DNA from 3 places in the Streptomyces sp. 11x1 genome. Region 3 is predicted to be linked to each of the others. Evidence: riboswitches for the same ligand, from Rfam matches in the RefSeq annotation. Region 3 holds a riboswitch; each other region holds the start of a gene.
What was found. A riboswitch is a leader RNA that binds a small molecule or an ion and turns the genes downstream of it on or off. The one in region 3 is predicted to bind cyclic di-AMP.

Region 1: linked by a shared signal. The riboswitch ahead of P8T65_RS17205 (NlpC/P60 family protein) and the one ahead of P8T65_RS18270 (LysM peptidoglycan-binding domain-containing protein) in region 3 are both predicted to bind cyclic di-AMP.
Region 2: linked by a shared signal. The riboswitch ahead of P8T65_RS27855 (transglycosylase family protein) and the one ahead of P8T65_RS18270 (LysM peptidoglycan-binding domain-containing protein) in region 3 are both predicted to bind cyclic di-AMP.

The regions. Positions count from the first base shown of each region.
Region 1 is NZ_CP122458.1:3,974,803-3,982,522, reverse strand. It holds gene P8T65_RS17215 (hypothetical protein) at 182-538, opposite strand; partial or broken gene P8T65_RS17210 (transposase) at 897-1,487, opposite strand; gene P8T65_RS17205 (NlpC/P60 family protein) at 1,820-3,031, opposite strand; cyclic di-AMP (ydaO/yuaA leader) riboswitch at 3,040-3,212, opposite strand; gene pcrA (DNA helicase PcrA) at 3,454-5,970, shown strand; gene P8T65_RS17195 (M23 family metallopeptidase) at 6,067-7,674, opposite strand.
Region 2 is NZ_CP122458.1:6,327,798-6,335,517, forward strand. It holds gene P8T65_RS27845 (cytochrome P450) at 1-1,031, shown strand, start outside; gene P8T65_RS27850 (transglycosylase family protein) at 1,237-2,262, shown strand; cyclic di-AMP (ydaO/yuaA leader) riboswitch at 2,445-2,643, shown strand; gene P8T65_RS27855 (transglycosylase family protein) at 2,648-3,331, shown strand; gene eno (phosphopyruvate hydratase) at 3,756-5,042, shown strand; gene P8T65_RS27865 (septum formation initiator family protein) at 5,154-5,636, shown strand; gene P8T65_RS27870 (DUF501 domain-containing protein) at 5,695-6,246, shown strand; gene P8T65_RS27875 (Ppx/GppA phosphatase family protein) at 6,243-7,184, shown strand; gene P8T65_RS27880 (NAD(P)/FAD-dependent oxidoreductase) at 7,679-7,720, shown strand, end outside.
Region 3 is NZ_CP122458.1:4,206,090-4,213,809, reverse strand. It holds gene fahA (fumarylacetoacetase) at 1-461, opposite strand, end outside; gene P8T65_RS18285 (ATP-grasp domain-containing protein) at 672-1,931, shown strand; gene P8T65_RS18280 (NAD(P)-binding domain-containing protein) at 2,032-3,234, shown strand; gene P8T65_RS18275 (HAD family hydrolase) at 3,517-4,323, shown strand; gene P8T65_RS18270 (LysM peptidoglycan-binding domain-containing protein) at 4,383-5,135, opposite strand; cyclic di-AMP (ydaO/yuaA leader) riboswitch at 5,140-5,345, opposite strand; gene P8T65_RS18265 (polyprenyl synthetase family protein) at 5,939-6,949, shown strand; gene P8T65_RS18260 (DUF2092 domain-containing protein) at 7,517-7,720, shown strand, end outside.

The DNA.
Region 1 (7,720 bases), 230 kb from region 3:
CATCACCCTCATGACCCGCCGCCTCACCCGCCGCAAGGCGCGCCCCGTGGATCGACGCGACGTCACCCCGTACTACCTGGCACAGGCAGCGGCTGGCCTGCCGCCCAACCTGCGGTACCGGCCCGGTCACAGCGGCTTCCGACAGTCCAGCGGAGGCGGACCAGGCACTGGGTTGACCGACTCAGGGCTTGCTCGTCCAGGTCTGGGGGACGGCGATCGTGGCCGTCTGCGCTACGTGGTCTGAGAGGTACGCCATGCCGCCCAACGGCATCGCAACCGGTTCGGTGAAGAGGAGTTCGGTCCTGGTGACGGTGTAGCGATCGGGGTCACCATGGACGAGCAGGTAGTCGACCCGGTAGGCCGCGGCACCGGCGGGCAGCAGTTCGGCGTGGAAAGTGGGCAGGTCCGCCGCGGCGAACGGGTCCCGCCACGCGCCTGCGTCCACGACCGCCTCGTACAGAGCGGAACCGCTGGGGAGGTTGAAGTCGCCGCTGGCGATCATCAGCTCCGTGTCACCGCCGCGGGCCGCCCGCAACACCTGGTGGACCCTCCTCAACTGCGTTGACTGGAGGGCTTCGTGGCGGTTGCCCGCCGACCAGTCCCCGTCCCTGTTCGCGGTCAGATGCACGTTGCCCACCACCGTACGGCGTCCGGAGACCTCGAAGGTCAGCACGCCTTGAACGCTGCTGCCCAATGCCAGCGCGCAGCGGAACAACAGGCCGCCGGTCTGCGGACGCGTGCCGCGGAACGAGACGTATCCGACCGACCGCAACGGCGTCCTGGAGAAGGAGACCAGGCCTCCGGCGGGCTGGCCGAGGAATCCGGTGCCGCGGGCGACGAACAGGAAGGACGGCAGATGCCTGCGCAGAAACCTCTGCAGTCCCGGCGTCCAGACCTCCTGACCTGACCTTCACGTTCACACAGTCGATGAAGACGACCGGGTAGACGCTGTCCAGCGGACGGTTCTGCCATTCCGTCATGCCGGCCATCACACTGTCGGTGATCGTGGAGATCGTGGACTTGGAGATTTCCGCGCCGTACACCTCGGCGAGATGCGCGGAGATCTCCCCGTGCGTGAGCCCTTTCGCCGACAGCGACAGAACCATCTCGTCCACGCCGCCCATACGTCGCTGACGCTTCCTGACCAGCTGCGGTTCGAACGATCCGGCCCTGTCCCGCGGCACCGCGATCTCGACCGGCCCCGACTCGGTGATCACCGTCTTGGAGCGGTGCCCGTTGCGGTAGTTGTCCCGACCGCCCTCGGCCCGCTCACCGGGCTCGTGCTCCAGATGATCGGTGAGCTCGCCCTCCAGCGCGGACTCCAGCACCCGCTTGGTCAACTGCTGCAGGAGGCCGCCCTCCCCGGTGAGCTTCACGCCACCGGCCTGAGCCCGGGCAACCAACTCGGCGACCAGCCCGTCATCCACGGCGCCCGTCCCGCTCACAGCGGCCTTCCCGGCCTCGGTGTCACTCGTCACGTCAGTCATCAACTGTCGCTTCCAGCTCGGGAGTTACACCACTCACCGTACAGACCCCCGCCTGGCGGTAGCGGACCTTTACAGCTCTGGCCTCAGCCGTTGGCTCTCGACCCGAGACGTACGACACTGCCACCCCCGATATACGTAACCGAAGGGACACAGAAGGTGATCCCGGCCGAAGCTGCCCATGGACCGCGCCGTCCCATGCGCCAGGGGAGCGCAAGAATGCTGTGAGTGGCCAAGAGTCACTCTACGGAGCGATTCTCAGCGACCTGTCGTAGGCGACAAGTTGACGACAGATCGCTGAGAATCCGACAGATCTAAAGCGGCCGTACACCCGGTCACGCGGGCCGCACCACGCTGTGGATCGAGGACTCGCCGTCGTAGAAGATCGACTCCTCGCGGACGTACGTGCCTGGCTTGGGGGCGTGGATCATCATGCCGTTGCCGATGTAGATGCCGACGTGGCCGATGTTGTCGTAGAAGAAGACGAGGTCCCCCGGCCTGGCGTCGGCGAGGGGGACGGTGGTGCCCGCCTCGACCTGGTCGTAGGTGGTGCGCGGGAGGTCGACGCCGGCGGCCTTCCAGGCGGCCTGGGTGAGGCCGGAGCAGTCGTAGGAGCCGGGGCCGGTGGCGCCCCAGACGTACGGCTTGCCGATCTGCGCGCGGGCGAATGCCAGGGCCTTGGTGGCCTTCGTGGCGTAGGTGGAGTCCTCGACGGGAGCGGTGGTCCCGCTGGTGCCGGGAGACGTCTCCGTGTCGGCGGCGGTCCCTCCCTGGGTCTCCTGGGTCTCCTGGGTCCCCTGGGCCTCCTGGGTGCTCGGGGACTCCTGGCTCGCCTGCTGCGCCGCCTGCCGACGCGCGAGTTCCTCCGCCTTGCGGTCGGCCTCCTCCTGCTCGCGCTGTTCGATCGCGGCGAGCCGGGCCTTCTCCGCGGCGGTGAGGGTGGAGAGCAGTTCGCGGGCCTCGGCGAGCTTCGCCTGGACCTTGGCCTTGCTGGTCTTGAGGGCGTTCTGCGACTCGGTGAGCTTCTCGAGGCTGTCGCTCGCGGTCCGGCGCTGCTCCGCCGCGTCGGCCTGCTCGGTGACGTACGCGTCGACGGCCTGCTTCTGACGGTCCGTCATCCGGTCCATCAGCTGGTTCTGGTCGAAGTAGTCCTGCGGGTTGTCCGCGAGGAGCAGCGAGGCCTGGTCGGGGGCGGACGCGCCGTTGCGGTACTGGGCCGCGGCGAACGATCCCAGTTCCTCCCGTGCCTCGTTGAGCTTCTCCGTGCGCTTGGCGACGTCGTCGAGGAGGGTGTCGACCTTCTTCTTCTGCTTGGTCGTCCTCTCCTTGGCCGCGTTGTAGTTCTCGGTCGCCGACCCGGCCTGGCGGTAGAGGTCGTCGACCTTCTTCTCGACGTCCTCCAGGCTCGGCCTGTCGTCGTCGGAGGGTGCGGCGGTGGCCGTCTGGGAGAGCAGGGCCACGGAGGTGAGGGCGGCCGTGGCGAGAGCGGGGGTGCGTATGCCCGCGCGCGTCCGGCCGGTCGGACGCGGCTTGCGGTGCGGCGCCATGGTGCGGCGTCTCCTTCCGTAGTCCGCCTACCGAGTTAGCTGTCGGGTTCGGGCGCAAGCTTCGGAAGGTTTGCCCTGCGGCCCTTGCCGCGAGCGGCGGTCGGGTCGATTCACCCCAGAGGTCGGTGGGTCCCCGGCTCCGGCGCCGCGAGAGGCGTACCGGACTCGGCGGGGGCCGTGCGGCCCGGCGACGTTCGCCGGTTGTGTCGTACGACCCAAGAGAAGAAGTTAGCCAACTCGTGGGTCCCGTGTGAAGGTTGATGTTCGATATGCCCGATACGTTTTCGTGACCTTAGCCTCTTGCGCGCGACAGGCGGTAGGCTCGATCGCTCACCGTCGTGAGGTGAGCGCGGTGAGTGGTGGGTGTGGACTTCCCGGGGCGGCCCCCCGCTGTCAGTGGGGGCGCCTAGACTCGGAGAGCGATGAGCAGCCTCTTTGACGACAGCTTCCTGGCGGACCTCCAGGCCCCCCGCGGCCACGCGGAGGAGCCCCCGCCGCCGCCCGAGGACGATCATGTACCGGAGCCGCTTCCGGACGATCTGTTCGGCGGGAAGTTCGACGTGCCACCGGACCGGGACGAGTACTACCGCGGCGGTGCCCCCCGCCCGGCCCTCGACGCGGCGGCCCTCCTGGACGGGCTGAACGAGAACCAGCGCGCGGCCGTGGTGCACGCCGGCTCCCCTCTGCTCATCGTCGCCGGCGCGGGTTCCGGCAAGACCCGTGTGCTCACCCACCGCATCGCCCATCTGCTCGGCGAGCGGCATGTCCACCCGGGCCAGATCCTCGCGATCACCTTCACCAACAAGGCCGCCGGTGAGATGAAGGAGCGCGTCGAGCAGCTCGTCGGCCCGCGCGCGCACGCGATGTGGGTCATGACCTTCCACAGCGCGTGCGTCCGGATCCTGCGGCGCGAGTCGAAGAAGCTCGGTTTCACGTCCTCCTTCTCGATCTACGACGCCGCCGACAGCAAGCGGCTGATGGCGCTCGTCTGCCGTGATCTGGACCTCGACCCGAAGCGCTTCCCGCCGAAGTCCTTCAGTGCCAAGATCTCGAACCTGAAGAACGAGCTGATCGACGAGGAGGACTTCGCCGCCCAGGCCGCCGACGGCTTCGAGAAGACCCTCGCCCAGGCCTACGCGCTCTACCAGTCGCGCCTCCGCGAGGCGAACGCGCTCGACTTCGACGACCTGATCATGACGACGGTCAATCTGCTGCGCGCCTTCCCGGACGTCGCCGAGCACTACCGGCGTCGCTTCCGTCATGTCCTCGTCGATGAGTACCAGGACACCAACCATGCCCAGTACGCCCTGGTCAGAGAGCTGGTCGGCACCTCCGAGCACCCGGTGGACGTGCCACCGGCCGAGTGGGACGTGCCGCCGGCGGAGCTCTGCGTCGTGGGTGACGCGGACCAGTCGATCTACGCCTTCCGCGGCGCGACCATCCGCAACATCCTCCAGTTCGAGGAGGACTACCCGGACGCGACGACGATCCTGCTGGAGCAGAACTACCGCTCCACGCAGACGATCCTCTCCGCGGCCAACGCGGTCATCGAGCGCAACGAGTCCCGCCGCCCGAAGAACCTGTGGACCAATGCGGGCGCCGGTGCGCAGATCACCGGCTATGTCGCCGACACCGAGCACGACGAGGCCCAGTTCGTCGCCGACGAGATAGACCGACTGACGGACGCGGGCGAGGCGAAGGCCGGCGACGTCGCCGTCTTCTACCGGACGAACGCCCAGTCCCGTGTCTTCGAGGAGGTGTTCATCCGCGTCGGCCTGCCCTACAAGGTCGTCGGCGGGGTGCGTTTCTACGAGCGCAAGGAGGTCCGGGACGTCCTCGCGTATCTGCGTGTCCTCGCCAACCCCGAGGACTCCGTCCCCCTGCGCCGTATCCTCAACGTGCCCAAGCGCGGCATCGGCGACCGTGCCGAGGCGATGATCGACGCCCTCTCCCAGCGCGAGAAGATCAGCTTCCCGCAGGCCCTGAAGCGTGTGGACGAGGCGTACGGCATGGCGGCCCGGTCGACCAACGCGGTCAAGCGGTTCAACACGCTGATGGAGGACCTGCGGACCGTCGTCGAGTCCGGCGCCGGACCGGCGACCGTCCTGGAAGCCGTCCTCGAACGCACGGGCTATCTGGCCGAGTTGCAGGCATCCACCGACCCGCAGGACGAGACCCGGATCGAGAACCTCCAGGAACTCGCCGCGGTCGCCCTGGAGTTCGAGCAGGAGGCCGGTGCCGCGGAGGGCGAGACCGAGGGCGGTGCGGCGGGGACGACCTCCGCCGGGCTCGCCGACTTCCTGGAGCGGGTGGCGCTGGTCGCCGACTCCGACCAGATCCCCGACGAGGAGGAGGACGGCTCGGGCGTCATCACGCTCATGACCCTCCACACCGCCAAGGGCCTGGAGTTCCCGGTGGTCTTCCTCACCGGCATGGAGGACGGCGTCTTCCCGCACATGCGCGCCCTCGGCCAGACCAAGGAACTGGAGGAGGAGCGCCGCCTCGCGTACGTCGGCATCACCCGCGCACGTGAACGGCTCTACCTCACCCGGTCGACGCTGCGCAGCGCCTGGGGACAGCCCTCGTACAACCCGCCGTCCCGGTTCCTGGAGGAGATCCCGGCCACTCATCTGGAGTGGAAGCGCACGGGTGCCTCCGCGCCGGTGTCCTCGGGTCCGGCCGCCGGTATCGCGGCGTCGCTGTCGTCCTCCCGCTCCCGTTCCTCGGCCCGTGGCGCGTCCGGCTTCGCGACCCGCCGCGGCGACGAGAAGCCGGTGGTCTCCCTCGCCGTGGGCGACCGTGTCACGCACGACCAGTTCGGCCTCGGCACGGTCGTCGGCGTCGGGGGCTCGGGAGCGAACGCGGAGGCGACGATCGACTTCGGCGACACCAAGCCGAAGCGGCTGCTGCTGCGGTACGCGCCGGTGGAGAAGCTGTAGCGGACGCGCCCCGCGCCGTGCTCAACGAGAAGGGCCCCTGCTCAGCAGGGGCCCTTTCGTCTTGTCCGTGCGCGCCAGGCGGGTGCCGGCTGACTGTTACGTCGGGTCCAGCCCGTGGCTGCGCAGCCACGACAGCGGGTCGATGGCGGAGCCGCCCGCCGGGTGGACCTCGAAGTGCAGATGCGGCCCGGTCGAGTTGCCCGAGTTGCCCGAGTAGGCGATGGTGTCGCCGGCCTTGACGGTCGTACCGGAGGCGACCTTGTACGTGGAGAGGTGGCAGTACCAGGTCTCGGTGCCGTCCTTGGCGGTCACGATGACCATGTTGCCGTAGGCGCTGTTCCACTGGGTGCGCACGGTGCCGTCGGTCGCGGCCATCACCGGGGTGCCGTACGAGACGGGGAAGTCTATGCCGGTGTGCAGGGACATCCAGTTGACGCCGGACTGCCCGTAGTACGCGCTGAGTCCGCGCTCGGCGACGGGGAGCGCGAACTTCGGCCGCAGGCGCTCCTTGCGGGCCGCCTCCGCGGCGGCCTTCTTCTGCTCCAGCACCTGCTGGGCCTTGAGGTCGATGCGCTCCTGCGTCCGGCTGGCCCGGTCGGCGAAGTCGTCGGCCTCGGCGGAGAGGCTCTCCAGCTGGGTGTCGAGCTGGTTGTTGGCGGTGGACGGCTTCACGGCGGTGGCGTCCGACTTGACCGACGCCGTCGTCTCCGTGTCGTCCGACGTGGCGCCGACCGAGGCCGCCGCGATCCCCGCGACTCCCATGACACAGGCCGACGGAACGGCCACGGTCAGCAGGGCGGAACGTTTGGCCGGAGCCTTCCGGCGCGACCGTGAGGCCGCGCGGGTGGCCGCCCGGCCGGGGCCCGCGCTCCTGGTGGCCGCTGTGGTGATCTCTTCCTCGCCGTCGAGGAGCACCGCGCGGTCCGCGCCGTCGGTCTCGAACTCGCCGTCCGCCGAGGGGTGTTCGTCCTGGTCGTACGGGGCGATCTGCTCGAAGGTGGCGGTCGCCTGCTGGTGGAAGTCCGTGCCCTCGGCCGACAGGTCCACCACGACGGTCTGCGGGTGGTCGTGCGCGTCGTACGACTCGGGGGCGCCGGCGGAGCGTTCGTAGGACTCGGCCGCGCCGCCATCGTGCTCGTCGCCGACGGGTGTGCCGTCACTGTTCCACTGGGTGGCGTCGAAGGCGCCCGTGTCGAAGTGCTGGGTGCCGGTCCACTGCTGGGTCTGGCCGCCCTGCCCCAACTGGTCCGCGTCGTCGGACTGTTCGGTCTGCAGCCAGCCGCTCGCGTCCCACTGGCCGCTCGCGTCGGGGCCCGTCGGCTGCGTCGGGACCTGGGAGAGGTGTTCGTAACCGGACGACCAGGACGTCGTGTCGTAACTGCCCGTGTCGTACGCGGCCTGGTGCTGCGCGGCGTACGGGTCGTAGTTCAGCGTCTGGTGGCTGCCGGTCGACCACTGGGTGGCGCCGTAGGAGCCGGTGCCGTTGTCGTTGCCCGGCATGTCACCGAAGAGGGGGTCGACCGCGAAGGTGCCCGTCGCGTTCGCGTGGGAACCGGTTTCAAAACCGGTAGCGGGGTAATCGCCGTACGTGGTGAAGTCGCCGTAGCCGACTTCCTGGTGGCCGTACGACGCGTAGTGCGCCGGTTCGGCTTCAGGAGCCGCAGCCGGGGGTGTTGCGGTCCCCGACGGGTGACGATCGTTCACCAACTTCTCTTTCGCCTCGACGACAGGGGCTGGCAGAGCAGTGCGG
Region 2 (7,720 bases), 2.1 Mb from region 3:
AGCGCAAGGCCGAGCTGATGACCCATCTGCTCAACATCGATCCGCCGGACCACACGCGGCTCCGCCGCCTCGTCTCCAAGGCGTTCACACCCCGCCGCGTCGCCGAATTCGCCCCGCGGGTCCAGGAGATGACCGACCAGCTCATCGACCGCTTCGCGGAGACGGGCGAAGCCGACCTCATCCACGACTTCGCCTTCCCCCTGCCCATCCACGCCATCTGCGACCTGCTCGGCGTCCCCCGCGAGGACCAGGACGACTTCCGGGACTGGGCGGGCATGATGATCCGGCACGGCGGCGGCCCGAGGGGCGGTGTCGCGCGCTCGGTCAAGAAGATGCGCGGCTATCTCGCCGACCTCATCCACCGAAAGCGGGAAGCCCTCACCGCGCACCCCGCCCCCGGCGAGGACCTCATCTCCGGCCTCATCCGCGCCTCCGACCACGGCGAGCACCTCACCGAGAACGAGGCCGCGGCGATGGCGTTCATCCTGCTCTTCGCCGGCTTCGAGACGACCGTCAACCTCATCGGCAACGGCACCTACGCCCTGCTCACCCACCCCGAGCAGCGCTCCCGCCTCCAGACCTCCCTCGCCGCGGGGGAGACCGCGCTGCTCGAGACCGGCGTCGAGGAACTCCTGCGCTACGACGGCCCCGTGGAACTCGCCACCTGGCGCTTCGCGACCCACCCCCTCACCGTCGGCGGGCAGGACATCGCCCCGGGCGACCCCGTCCTCGTCGTCCTCGCGGCCGCCGACCGCGACCCGGCCCGCTTCGAGGACCCCGACACCCTCGACCTCTCCCGCCGTGACAACCAGCACCTCGGTTACGGCCACGGCATCCACTACTGTCTCGGCGCCCCCCTCGCCCGCCTCGAAGGCCAGACCGCGCTGGCGACGCTCCTCACCCGTCTCCCCGACCTTCGACTCGCGGTGGATTCAGCCGATTTGAGATGGCGAGGAGGGCTCATCATGCGGGGATTGCGCACGCTTCCGGTGCAATTCGCCCCGCAGGGGCGGTTCGTGGGTGGCGCGTGAACGGTACGTAGTAGTACCCGGGCAGCCCGTAGCCCTATCGCATTCCATGGCGAAAAGTGACACTCGCTCAACTCTGTGATCTCCACGTGATCTGCGCTGCATTAACTTGTGACAACTGATCGACTGCGGCTACGTTCACACGTCAGTGCGAAGGGGTCATCACACCCTTCACACCGGTCACTGCTGTCGTGTGAAAGGCAACCGCATGCTCTCCGGGAACGGTCGTCACCGTCGCCCCCGTCAGGCGCCCGCCCTCCTCGTCGCGGCCGGAGTGACCGGCTCGGCCATCGCGATCCCCCTGCTCGGCGCCACCGGCGCGAGCGCGGCCAGCGGAACCACCTGGGATCAGGTGGCGGAGTGCGAGAGTGGTGGCTCCTGGAGCGCCGACACCGGGAACGGGCGCTACGGCGGCCTCCAGCTCACTCAGGCGAACTGGGAGAAGTACGGCGGCCTCGACTACGCGACCAGCGCCGACCAGGCCAGCCGTTCGCAGCAGATAGCCGTCGCCGAGAAGGTGCTCGCCGACCAGGGCGTCGATGTCTGGGCCACGTGCGGTCTGCTGCACAACCTCGGCGGCGACTCCGGTTCGGCCGACGTGGACACGGGCGTCGCGGACGACTCGGCGAAGTCGGGTGATTCCTCCGAGTCTTCCAATTCCACCGATTCATCCGACTCATCCGACTCATCCGACTCATCCGATTCTTCGGATTCTTCGGATTCGTCAGGTTCGTCCACTTCGGCCGGGAAGGCCGACGGCTCCGACTCGGCCGGCTCGACCTCCGGCGGCGCCGACGGTTCTGCCAGGGCCGAGGCCGGCACGGACGACTCTGCGAACTCCGAGGGTGCAAAATCGGGCAAGTCGTCACAGGGTGAGAGCTCTTCGGCCGATGAGAGCGAGGCCGGCACCGGCCGCCACCGCGGCGCCAGCGCCGACGAGAGTGCCTCCGCCGACGCGGAGGCCGCCACGGACGCGGCCGCGGGCTCCCGTGCCGCCGACCCCGCCCCCTCCGGCCGTCACGCCTCCCGTGGCGGCGACACGGCGCGGGCGGCCGCGGACGGCGCGTACACGGTCCGTGCGGGCGACAGTCTGACGCGGATCGCCGACTCGCTGGACCTGGCCGGCGGGTGGCGCGGGCTGTACGCCGAGAACGAGGGCACGGTCGGAACTGACCCGGACCTCATCCTTCCCGGTCAGACCCTCGAAGTCGGTGCCGAAACGGGCGAAAAGTAGCGAGAGTTCGGGTCACCGTTCGCCCCTGAATGCCCGTTTTGATCTCCGTGGGAGATGAATCACAGATCCCCTGATCGTCTTTGAAATTCGGGCAATCACCTGTTTACGGTCGTGACCGCTCGCCACAGCGGGCCCCTGCGGTCGGTACGCCGAATCCTGCCAACGGCCGCAAGGAACAGTCGTCGCGTCAAGCGCCGTAGGCAGGAGCGGGGGACCCAAGGTAAGTGCCGGGTCCGGTGGTTGCGGCCCTTCGGGGCGTACGTCCGGAACCGGCTAGGGGTGAAGCCGTGCCACGTGAGCCGAGAGGCGAGCGGGCGCGGCCGGGCAACTCAACCGGCCCGAACCCGACAGCTCACCTCGCAGGCGTCGGTGAGGGGATCTCTCCATGCTGTTTTCCAGCAAGGGCAAGCACCGCCGTCCGTCCAAGGCCGCTCGTGCCGTCGCCGTCGCCGGTGTCACCGGCGCCGCCGCCATCGCCGCCCCGCTGATGGCCGCCGGCAGCGCCTCCGCCGCCACCGCCTCCGAGTGGGACGCCGTCGCCCAGTGCGAGTCCGGCGGCAACTGGTCCATCAACACCGGCAACGGTTACTACGGCGGCCTGCAGTTCGCGGCCTCCACCTGGGCCGGCTACGGCGGTACGCAGTACGCCTCCACCGCCGACCAGGCGACCAAGGCCCAGCAGATCGCGATCGCCGAGAAGGTCCTCGCGGGCCAGGGCAAGGGTGCCTGGCCGGTCTGCGGCAAGGGCCTGTCCAGCGCCTCGTACGACGGCGCCGCCGCCTCCTCGAACTCCGGTTCCTCGCAGAAGAGCACCCAGGAGAGCAGCAAGAAGAGCACCGAGGACACCCGCGCCTCCCGTTCCTCCGAGCGCGCCACCGTCGAGACCCCGACCGGCAAGAAGGTCAAGAAGGGTGACGGCGAGTACAAGGTCGTCACCGGCGACACCCTCAGCGCCATCGCCGAGAAGAAGAACGTCAAGGGTGGCTGGGAGAAGCTCTTCGAGCTGAACAAGGACATCATCGACGATGCCGACTTCATCTACCCGGGCCAGCAGCTCCACCTGAGCTGACCCCCGGCGTAGGCGACGGCCACCGCACGCCTGCCGCCCCCACGGTCGCCCCTACGGCCGGGCAGGCGGGGCGGGTTCGGCCGGGCCGAGAAATCGGGCCGCTTCCCGGCTGAACCACAGCCCGCTCACATCCGTGTCCTCCATAGTGAAGACCTCGTGAGGGCCGTCCCCCCGTCCCCACGGGCTCCCCGCTCCGGTGCGCATTCCCCCGTACGCACCGGGGCGGGGTTTTTTCATGCGCGCGGCTCCTCCGGACCCTTCCCGTTCACTTTCTCGCCCACCCCCCTTTGTTCCGGGCGGAAACAATAGGTACCGTCTGTCTGTCCACGGGACGGTCGGTCGGCTGCCGACGCGCCCGGGGCGGTTAGGCTCTAGTCGCAAGGCCCGCGGGCCCCGCACTTCCGCGTCACATCCCATGAAGGAGATGCTCGTGCCGTCCATCGACGTCGTCGTAGCCCGGGAAATCCTCGACTCGCGAGGCAACCCCACCGTCGAGGTCGAGGTCGGCCTCGACGACGGCAGCACCGGTCGTGCCGCCGTTCCGTCCGGCGCCTCCACCGGTGCCTTCGAAGCCATCGAGCTCCGCGACGGCGACCCCAACCGCTACCTCGGCAAGGGCGTCGAGAAGGCCGTCCTCGCCGTGATCGAGCAGATCGGCCCGGAGCTCGTCGGCTACGACGCCACCGAGCAGCGCCTGATCGACCAGGCGATGTTCGACCTGGACGCCACCGACAACAAGGGCTCCCTCGGCGCCAACGCCATCCTCGGCGTCTCCCTCGCCGTCGCCCACGCCGCCTCCGAGGCCAGCGACCTGCCGCTCTTCCGCTACCTGGGCGGCCCGAACGCGCACCTGCTGCCCGTTCCGATGATGAACATCCTGAACGGCGGCTCGCACGCCGACTCCAACGTGGACATCCAGGAGTTCATGATCGCCCCCATTGGCGCGGAGTCCTTCTCCGAGGCCCTGCGTTGGGGCGCCGAGGTCTACCACACCCTCAAGAAGGTGCTGAAGACCAAGGGCCTGTCCACCGGCCTCGGCGACGAGGGCGGCTTCGCCCCGAACCTGGAGTCCAACCGCGCCGCCCTGGACCTCATCCTCGAGGCCATCAAGGAGGCCGGCTACACCCCCGGCGAGCAGATCGCCCTGGCGCTCGACGTCGCCGCCTCCGAGTTCTACAAGGACGGCGTCTACACCTTCGAGGGCAAGGAGCGCTCCGCCGCCGAGATGACCGAGTACTACGCCGACCTCGTCGCGTCGTACCCGCTCGTCTCCATCGAGGACCCGCTGTTCGAGGACGACTGGGCCGGCTGGAAGACCATCACCGACAAGCTGGGCGACAAGGTCCAGATCGTCGGCGACGACCTCTTCGTCACCAACCCCGAGCGCCTCGCCCGCGGTATCGAGGAGGGCTCCGCCAACGCCCTGCTGGTCAAGGTCAACCAGATCGGTTCGCTGACCGAGACCCTGGACGCCGTCGAGCTGGCCCAGCGCAACGGCTTCAAGTGCATGATGTCCCACCGCTCCGGCGAGACCGAGGACGTCACCATCGCCGACCTCGCCGTCGCCGTGAACTGCGGCCAGATCAAGACCGGCGCCCCGGCCCGCTCGGACCGCGTCGCCAAGTACAACCAGCTGCTGCGCATCGAGGAGATCCTCGACGACGCCGCGGTGTACGCCGGCCGCAGCGCCTTCCCCCGTTTCAAGGGCTGACGGCAACAGTAGGAAGCGTCGTACGTACGTCCCCGTACCGGTCCCGTACCGTGTGCGGGGACGTACGCGCGTGCGCGCGGGAGAAGGCAGAAGCGGAAGGGGAAGCGGGACATGGCCGTGAAGGACCGGGACCGGGACCGTTTCTCCACCGCGACCCGGCTGAAGGTGCTCGGTGAGCAGACGGCCGCCCGGGTCTACCGCTCCCAGGCCAAGCGCCAGGTCCGCCGCTCCCGGCTGACCGGCCGGGCCGCGCTGCTCGCCCTGGTCCTCTGCTCGATGATCGTGGCGCTCGCCTATCCCATGAGGCAGTACGTCTCCCAGAGCGCCGAGATCGCCGACATGCAGCGGGAGCGGGAGGAGGCGCGCGAGCGGGTCGAGGAGTTGCGCGACCTCAAGGCGCGCTGGCAGGACGACGCGTACGCCGAGCAGCGCATCCGCGAGCGGCTGCACTATGTGATGCCGGGCGAGACCGGTTACACGATGATCGACCCGGACGCGGCGAAGCAGTCCCGTACGACCCAGGGGGCGGCCGACCGTCCCTGGTACACCAATGTCTGGGACGGGGTCGACAAGGCCGACGCCGCCGACAGCTGAACGGCCACCTTCGTGACCGTCAACCGATGAGCCACACCGAGGACTTGAGTAGCAGGTTATGCAGACCCCTCCGCCGCCCACCCCGCGCACCGAGCCGACCGACGCCGACGTCGAGGCCTTCCAGCAGCAGCTCGGGCGCCCGCCGCGCGGGCTGCGCGCCATCGCGCACCGCTGCCCCTGCGGACAGCCGGACGTCGTCGAGACGGCGCCGCGCCTGCCGGACGGGACGCCCTTCCCCACGACGTACTACCTGACGTGTCCGCGCGCGGCCTCCGCGATCGGCACGCTGGAGGCGAACGGCGTGATGAAGGAGATGACGGAGCGGCTGGGGACCGACCCGGAGCTGGCCGCCGCCTACCGGGCCGCGCACGAGGACTACATCGCCCGCCGTGACGAGATCGAGGTCCTGGAGGGCTTCCCCAGCGCGGGCGGCATGCCGGACCGGGTGAAGTGCCTGCACGTCCTCGTCGGCCACTCGCTGGCCGCCGGTCCCGGCGTCAACCCGCTGGGCGACGAGGCGATCGCGATGCTGCCGGAGTGGTGGGCCAAGGGCCCGTGCGTCGTGCCGGCGTCGGCGCCCGAGAAGACCGAGCAGGAGGAGGACCAGTGACCCGGGTCGCCGCCGTCGACTGCGGTACGAACTCCATCCGGCTCCTCGTCGCCGACGCCGACCCGGCCACCGGTGAGCTCGTCGAGCTGGACCGGCGGATGATCATCGTGCGGCTGGGCCAGGGCGTGGACCGTACGGGCAGGCTGGCCCCCGAGGCGCTGGAGCGGACCTTCGCGGCCTGTCGTGAGTACGCGGCCGTCATCAAGGAGCTGGGCGCCGAGCGGATCCGTTTCGTGGCCACCTCCGCCTCCCGGGACGCCGAGAACCGGGAGGACTTCGTGCGCGGGGTCTTCGACATCCTCGGCGTCGAGCCCGAGGTGATCTCCGGCGACCGGGAGGCCGAGTTCTCCTTCACCGGCGCCACCAAGGAGCTGACGGGCCGCACCGACCTCACCACGCCGTACCTGGTGGTGGACATCGGCGGCGGCTCCACCGAGTTCGTCGTCGGCGACGGGCGGGTGCGCGGCGCCCGCTCGGTGGACATCGGCTGCGTACGGCTGACCGAGCGGCACCTCGTCCGGGACGGGGTGGTCGTCGACCCTCCGGGGCCGGAGCAGATCGCCGCGATCCGCGCCGACATCGAGGCGGCCCTCGACCTCGCCGAGCGGGACGTGCCGCTGCGCGAGGCACACACCCTGGTCGGGCTGGCGGGGTCGGTCACCACCCTGTCCGCGATCGCCCAGGACCTGCCGGCGTACGACTCGGCGGCCATCCACCACTCGCGGATCGCCCACGACCGGGTCCGCGAGATCACCGAGTGGCTGCTGCGGTCCACGCACGCCGAGCGGGAGGCGGTCCCGTCGATGCATCCCGGGCGGGTGGACGTGATCGCGGCGGGCGCACTCGTGCTGCTGTCGATCATGGAGCGGATCGGGGCGACGGAGGTCGTGGTGAGCGAACACGACATTCTGGACGGAATCGCCTGGTCCGTGGCGTAGCGCGTGGCGTGGTCCGGGTGTGGCCGCCGGGGTCCTCCCGACGGCCCGCGGGCACTTGTGAGCAAGTGTTTACTACTCGCCGGTAGCCCTCGCTTGAGCTGTTCGGATAACGTATGAGCGCGTCCGAGGGGTGCTCCGGTATCTCTCGTCGACCCGGCGCCGACAAAGTTCGTGAAGTTCTTCACAAGAGAATCGCCCCTGTTGAGCGATGTTTTGAGGCTCCGCAGAGCGTTCCGGGGCTCCAAGGGGTCAACAGGGCGCCTCCGAAGGGTTTTCGCTGGGGCCTCGTCCGTGTGAAACGGAAGGGTGGTCCAGGGTCCCCGAGAGGCCGGAACGGCAGTTCACGCGGCCTTGACAACGGTCAAACCCCCCGGCCGGTTCCCTGGTGGGCGGTGGGCCCGGCCAGAGGGAGCGCGGAGTGTAGCAGAGGGTGTGGAGAAGCTTGTGAAGGGGCGCACGAGCGACCCCCGTATGGCGGGTACATACTCGATGGCATGAGCACCACGGAGCGTCCCAGGATCCTCGTAGTAGGCGGT
Region 3 (7,720 bases):
AAGATCCGCCCCACGTTCCGGGCGTGGTTCTCGGAGGCGTAGAAGTCGACGTAGTCGGCCACCTCGAACGGCAGGTGCAGTGTCACCGAGGACAGCGCGTGGAAGTGCGGCGCGATCGTCTCGCGGTGCGAGGGCACCGTCAGCCACGCCGTGAGCGCCCGGCGCAGGTCCGACCAGGCCGTGCGCCCCGCCGCCAGCAGGGGGTTCAGCGTGGGGTGCGCCAGCAGCGCGGCGTACGGGGAGCCGAGGGAGTGCGCCGCCGCGGCGGCGTCGAGGACGTGGTCGCCGAGCCGGACACCGACGGTACGGGTGCCGGCGGTCCCGGCGTAGGCCGAGGGGGCGTCGGACGTGCCGAGGGAGAAGACGCCGTAGGGAAGGTTGTGCGGACCGAAGGGGTGACCCTCGGGGACGTCGAACGGGTGACCCTCGGGGACCGCGTCGGGGACATCGAAGGGGGGCATCGGGTGCTGCCTCGCTCTCGTGCGTTCCGTCGTACCTCTGGTCGCGGATCACGTTACGGGGCGGTGCCAAGATCGGGGAGTGTCTAAAGAGTTCGCAATGTCCTGATAGGGGAGGGTCGGAAGGAAAGGTTCCGGCTTAGCGTCCTCTGGGGGACACGGACGGGGTGGGTCCGGGTCCGGTAGGGGGGACACGTGGGGGGACCCGTGGCCATGGGCACTTGGGGTGCGCCGGTACAGGCGGACCGAGACGTTCCGGGACTCGTCGTGAAGCTCGGCGACTATCCGCTGCACCACGGCGGTGTCGGAGCCATCCGCAGCCTGGGCCGGCTCGGGGTGCCGATGTACGCGATCACGGAGGACCGGTACACACCGGCCGCCGTCTCACGCCATCTGCGACGCGCTTTCGTGTGGCCGACCACCGGGACGGAGGAGCCCGGGTGGCTGGTCGACGGGCTGCTGCGCATCGGCCGGCGAATAGGGCGGCCCACCGTGCTCGTCCCCACCGACGAGGAAGCCGCCGTGCTCATCGCCGAGCACCAGGAGGAGCTCGCGACCCGCTTCCTCTTCCCCCGCGTCGACGCCGGGCTCCCGCGCCGCCTCGCCAGCAAACAGGGGTTGCACGAACTCTGCGTGGAGCACGGCATCGCCAGCCCCGCGAGCTCGTTCCCGCAGTCGTACGAGGACGTGGAGCGCTTCGCGCAGCGGGCCCGCTTCCCCGTGGTGGCCAAGAACCGGGAGGCGTTCGAGCGGCGCAGGCAGCCCGCGGTCAACGGGACGACCCGCATCGCCGACCGGGAGTGTCTGCTGCGGCTGGCCCGCGACTGGGGCGACCGGCCCGGGGTGATCCTCCAGGAGTACCTGCCCCGGGAGGACGCCGAGGACTGGATCGTGCACGCCTACTTCGACGCGGACTCCACCCCGCTCGCGATGTTCACCGGGGTCAAGGTGCGGTCGTGGCCGCCGCACGCGGGGATGACGGCGAACGCGTACGTCGTCGACAACCCCGAACTCGCGGACATCGCCGCCCGGTTCATCAAGCAGATCGGGTTCTCCGGCGTCATCGACCTCGATCTGCGGTTCGACCGGCGGGACGGGCGGTACAAGCTGCTGGACTTCAACCCGCGGATGGGCGCGCAGTTCCGGCTGTTCGAGAACGAGGCCGGGATCGACGTCGTCCGCGCCATGCACCTCGATCTGACCGGGCGCCCGGTCCCGGAGGGGGAACAGCTCGCCGGGCGCCGGTACATCGTGGAGAACATCGATCTGGCGGCCCTGCTCGCCTACCGGCGCAGCGGCTACACGACCCCGCACGCGCCGCCGCGCGCGAGCGGGACCGAGCTGGCATGGCTCGCGGGTGACGACCCGCTGCCGTTCCTCACGATGCTCGCGCGCTTCGTACGACCGGGCGCGAAGCATCTCTACCAGCTGTGGCGGGCCAACCGCCTCGGCAACGCCCGTGTGCGCCCCTAGGCCGTGTCCGACCTGGCTCGTAGGGCCCTGGGCCGTCGGCGCACGTGGGCATGTGCGTGACCACACGAAGTAGGCATGAGGCGTCCTGGGGAGGGACTTCGTGATTCAACCGGTAGCAGTCATCGGTGCCGGCCCGTTCGGTCTGTCCACCGCCGCGCATCTGCGGGCGCGCGGTATTCCCGTCCGTGTCTTCGGTGAACCCATGGTGAGCTGGCGGGACAACATGCCCGCCGGGATGCTGCTGAAGTCCACGCCGGCCGCGTCGAGCATCGACGCGCCGCAGCACGGCCACACCCTGGCCGACTACTGCGACGCGGCGGGGATCCGGCGGCTGGTGACGGACGAGGACATCATCCCCGTCGAGACGTTCATCTCCTACGGCGAGTGGTTCCAGCAGCGGCTCGTGCCCGACCTGGAACGGGTGCGCGTGGTCTCGGTGGACCGGAGCGAGAGCGGCGGCTTCGAACTGAAGCTGGACTCGGGGGAGTCGTTCACCGCGCGGGCCGTCGTCGTGGCGAGCGGGCTGTTCGGGCTGGCGCACCTGCCGACCGAGCTGGCGGGCGCGGCCGTGGACGGCCCCACCCCCACGGGGCCCGTCTCGCACAGCTCCCAGCACGCCGACCTGAGCAGGTTCAAGGACCGGGAACTGATCGTCGTGGGCGCGGGGCAGTCCGCCCTGGAGACGTCGGTCCTGGCGGCCGAGGCCGGCGCGCGGGTCCAGGTGGTGGCGCGCGGGCACGGCGCCGTGGCCTTCGGCGCGCCCCCGTGGCGGCAGCCGAGGCTGCGCCCCGAGTCGCCGTTCGGGCGGGCCTGGTCGCTGTGGGCGCTCAGCTACTACCCGCACCCCTACCGGTACCTGCCCGCCGCCGGCCGGCACTACCTGGTCCGGCGGGTGCTCGGGCCGCTGGGCGCGTGGTGGCTGCGGGACCGGTTCGAGGGGCGCGTGGAGGTGCGGGAGGTGGACCGGGTCGTGCGGGCCGGCGTCATCGAGGGGCGCCCGGTCCTCGTGGCGCGCGGGCACGACGGTCGTACGGCGGAGCTGGGCGCGGATCATGTCATCGCGGCGACGGGGTACCGGGTTGACCTCGGGGCGATGGGGTTCCTCGGGCACGAGCTCCGTACGGAGCTGGGGGTGAGCCGGGGGACGCCGGTGCTGGGGGCGGGGTTCCGGTCGTCGATCCCGGGGCTGTACTTCACGGGGTTGCCGGCGGCGGCGTCGTACGGGCCGGTGATGCGGTTCGTGTGCGGGACCGAGTTCGCCTCGCCTCGGTTGGCTCGGCATTTGGCGGCGGCTCACGGGTGAGGGTTCCGGGGTGAGCTCGGGTGGGGGTTCCGGGACGACCTCGGGTGGGGGGCGGTGCGTCGCGGGGTGCGGGTTTGGTGAGGCTTCTCGCGCAGTTCCCCGCGCCCCGTTCGAGGCCTGCGGCCATCTCAAGGGCCGCGTGCCCATCCAATCCCCCTGAACCCCCGTTCGGGCAAAGGGGGTTGACCTCAGGGGGCGTCAGGGCGTTGCGGCCGGTCGGGGTGGCGTACGTCGTCCGGTTCGGGTCGAACCGATGGGGCGTTGCATCCGTATTCTCTGATCATGGCCGCTCCCACCGCATATTCACTCATCGCCACTGACCTGGACGGAACCCTCCTGCGCAGTGACGACACGCTCTCCGACCAGTCCCTCGCCGCGCTGGCGCGGGCCACGGAGGCCGGTGCCCAGCACCTCGTGGTGACGGGACGGCCGGCGCCCAGAGTGCGCCCCCTCTTCGACGACCTCGGCAGCAGGGGGCTCGCGGTGTGCGGACAGGGCGCGCAGTTGTACGACCCCGGCGCGGACCGGCTGCTCTGGTCGGTCACCCTGGACAGGGAACTCGCCGAGACCGCGCTCGGCAAGATCGAGGCGGAGGTCGGACAGGTGTACGCGGCCGTCGACCAGGACGGTGTCGACGGCCTCACCCTGATCGAGCCCGGCTACCTCATGCCGCACCCCACGCTGCCGGCGCTGCGGGTGCCGCGCCGGGACGACCTGTGGTGCGAGCCGATCAGCAAGGTGCTGCTGCGCCATCCCTACCTGTCGGACGACGAGTTGGCCTCGGCGGCGCGGATGGCGGTCGGCTCGCTGGCGACGGTCACGATGTCGGGGCCCGGCACCGTCGAACTCCAGCCATGCGGCATCACCAAGGCGACGGGGCTCGCGCTGGCCGCCGACCATCTCGGGCTGACCCCGGACGCGACCATCGCCTTCGGGGACATGCCCAACGACATCCCGATGTTCGACTGGGCCGCGCACGGCGTCGCCATGGCCAACGCCCACCCCGAGCTCAAGGCCGTCGCCGACGAGGTGACCCTCTCCAACGAGGACGACGGGATCGCGGTGGTGCTGGACAGGCTGTTCCGCTGAGACAGGGCGTTCCCCTGGGCCCGCCGGCCCAGGGGAACGAGTGCGGAGCTGGTGAGGGCTCAGTACGGACCGAACACGTTGTCGATCGAGCCGTACCGGTCGGCGGCGTAGTTGCAGGCCGCCGTGATGTTCGCGACCGGGTCGTACGGGTCGTACGGAGTGCCGGACACGTGGTAGGCGGCGAAGGTCGGGTCGATGACCTGGAGCAGGCCCTTCGACGGGGTGCCCTTGGCCGCGTTGGAGTCCCAGTTGTTGATCGCCAGCGGGTTGCCCGACGACTCGCGCATGATGTTGCGGTGGATCCCGTTGTACGACCCGGGAATTCCCTTTTGCGCCATGATGTCCAGCGACTCGCGGATCCAGCCGTCGAGGTTGTCCGGGTAGGTCTTGACCGACGCCTGCGTGGCCTTGGCGGTCTTCGAGGCCGTCGACGCCTTCTTCGCCGTGGAGGCCTTCGTCCCGTTCACCTTCAGCTTCAGACCCGGATGGATCAGGGCCGGGTTGTCGCCGACGGCGGCGCGGTTGTCCTTGTAGAGCCGCTGCCAGCCGCCCTTGACGGCGTGCTTCCGGGCGATGGAAGAGAGTGTGTCGCCGGAGACGACGGTGTAGGTCGCGGACTTGGGCTGCGTTGCGGCCGGTGCGGACTGCGGCGCCGACTGGACGGAGCCGACGGCCTGGGCCGGGGTGGCGGCGCTCGCGGTCGTGGCGACCGTGAGCGGGAGGGCCAGGGCGGCCCCGCCCGTTCCGGCGGCGAGCACGCCACGGGTGAACGCGTTGCTTCTGGGGCGGCGGTGTTTGCCTCGTGCGGGCATGGCGGATTCCTCTCCGTCGCCTGCGGGGTGAGCTGTCGGGTTCGGGCTGGAGATGCCCGGCCACGCGCGCCGTCCCGGCGGTCGCTGTGCGTGCCGCGTCCGCTGGGCCTACTGCGCGTGGCTTCACCCCTAGCCGGTCCGATGGGGGAAATGCCGGACCGGCGCTTACCTGGGTCCCCCGCTCCTGCCGTGCGTGGATGAGTGGTGATGGGTGGGGAGTCCGGGCGGCGGCAGGATTCGGCGGTCCGTCCGGACGGGGTGTGAACGTATGCGAGAGCACACGATCGGAACAAGTCCCGGTTTGGCCGGTAGGTCTAGTTGACCTTGAGTTTGGTGTGATTCGGCGGCTATTTCCGATGCGTGTTCCCGGGTCAACTTGCCTACCGCAAAGGGAAAGTCGGCGCGGTGGTGGACGGTTGCGCCGAGCGGGGCTGGTGACTCAACTCACGGGAGGAGTGGGGTGAAGTGCTGGCTATGCGGCAAATCGGTCAAGTCGGGCTGTGTGTTCGCGGGCGAATCCGAGGGAGTTCGGGTGTCCGTGAGGGTCTTCGGGTGTCCGCGGGGGTCGCCGCATGCCGGTGGGGGTCTCCCGCGGTGGAGCGGGTACCCGGGGCGGGCCTCGCGCGGGTGCCGTACGCGCGTCGACCCGTGGGCGCTCGTGGTGATCGAAAGGTGACCGGATACGCTGACTCGGGTGATGGCAGCGACAGATCGACAAACTGTGTCATCGCCCGTGAGAGCGAACCAGACCGACCGTGCGACCGTGTGATCGTCAGTAGACGTCAGCAGACAGGAGAACCCTCGTGACCGTCGTCGAGCCGTTTGGGCTGAGCGCGCGGGACCAGGCTCTCGAAGCCGATGTCCAGGCCGGAATGGCGGCCGTCGAGGAGGGTCTGCTGGAGGCGACCAAGAGCGAGGTCCCCTTCATTCAGGAGGCCGCCCAGCACCTGCTGCGCGCGGGCGGCAAACGGTTCCGCCCCCTGCTGGTGATGCTCGCGGCGCAGTTCGGCGACCCCTACGCGCCGGGCGTCGTGCCCTCGGCGGTCGTGGTCGAGCTGACCCATCTCGCCACGCTGTACCACGACGACGTGATGGACGAGGCCGAGGTGCGCCGGGGCGTGCCGAGCGCCAACGCCCGCTGGGACAACTCCCTCGCCGTCCTCACCGGCGACTTCCTCTTCGCCCGCGCCTCCCATGTCCTCGCCGACCTCGGCCCCGACGCCGTCCGCATCCAGGCCGAGGCCTTCGAGCGGCTGGTCACCGGGCAGATCCTGGAGACCGCCGGGCCGCGCGACGGCCGCGACCCGATCGACCACTACCTCGACGTGCTCGGCGGCAAGACCGGCTCGCTGGTCGCGGTCGCCGGACGGCTCGGCGCGCTGATGGCCGGGGCCGACGAGACCGTGGTCGACATCCTCACCCAGTACGGGGAGCGGCTCGGCGTCGCCTTCCAACTCGCCGACGACGTCCTCGACATCGCCTCCGACTCCCACGAGTCCGGCAAGACCCCCGGCACGGACCTCCGTGAGGGCGTGCCGACCATGCCGGTGCTGCGGCTGCGCGAGCGGGCGGGCCGGCTGGGGCTGGCGGACGACATCGCCCTGTGCGAGCTGCTCGACTCCGACCTCACCGACGACGCCCGCCACGCCGAGGCCCTGGCCCGGCTCCGCGTCCACCCCGCGCTGGAGCAGGCCCGCCGCGACACGATCCGCTACGCGGAAGAGGCCCGCGCCGTGCTGGCCCCCCTCCCGGACTGCGACGCGAAGGCGGCGCTGGTGGAGCTGTGCGACGCCGTGGTGCACCGCGCCGGCTAGCCACCGCGCGGGACGGTTCCTGCGCCGGACAGCCACGGCGCGGGAGGGGTCCTGCGCGGACAGCCACCGGCGCCGTACGGGCCCCGCGCCGGACAGCCGCCCGCGCCGGGGACACCCCCTGGGCCGATCGTCCTTGCGCCCGATCGTCCTCGCGCCGGACGGGTCCTGGCCGTACGGGCCCCGCGCCGGACAGCCGCCCGCGCCGGGGACACCCCCCGGGCCGGGGAAAGCCCCCGCGCCGGACAGCCACCGCGCCGGATCGTCGTCGGCCCGGACGTTACCGTGCCCGGACATCACCGTGCCCGATCGTCCTCGCCCCGGCTTCGTCGTCTCCGTCCGAGGCCGGTCGTCGGCGGCGTCCCCTACGGGTCGTGGGGAGGTGCCGCCTCGTCATGTCATCCCTGACGGTCCGCCATGTCATCCCGTAGCAGTACGTGGAGTTGAGTCCCGAGTCTGACGATTCCCTCTGGCCGATTTGGTCAGATGGGTATCACCACTCCTCACCGATTCGGGTGAGAATGGCGGCTGAGAGCAGACGCCGCCGCCGACGACGGAGGTAAGGCACACATGGCACCGTACGAAACCGACGACAGCACCCGGTCCGGCGACGCGGCCGTGCTCGCGGCCGAGGCCGAGGAGGCGCGCTCGGCACGGCGACGCAAGGCCGCACGGTACGTCGTCCCGGTCACCGTGCTGGGCGTGGCGGCCGCGACCATCGGGCTCGTCCCGGCCTTCGCCGGCTCCGGTGACCCCGATCTGCCGAAGATCAGC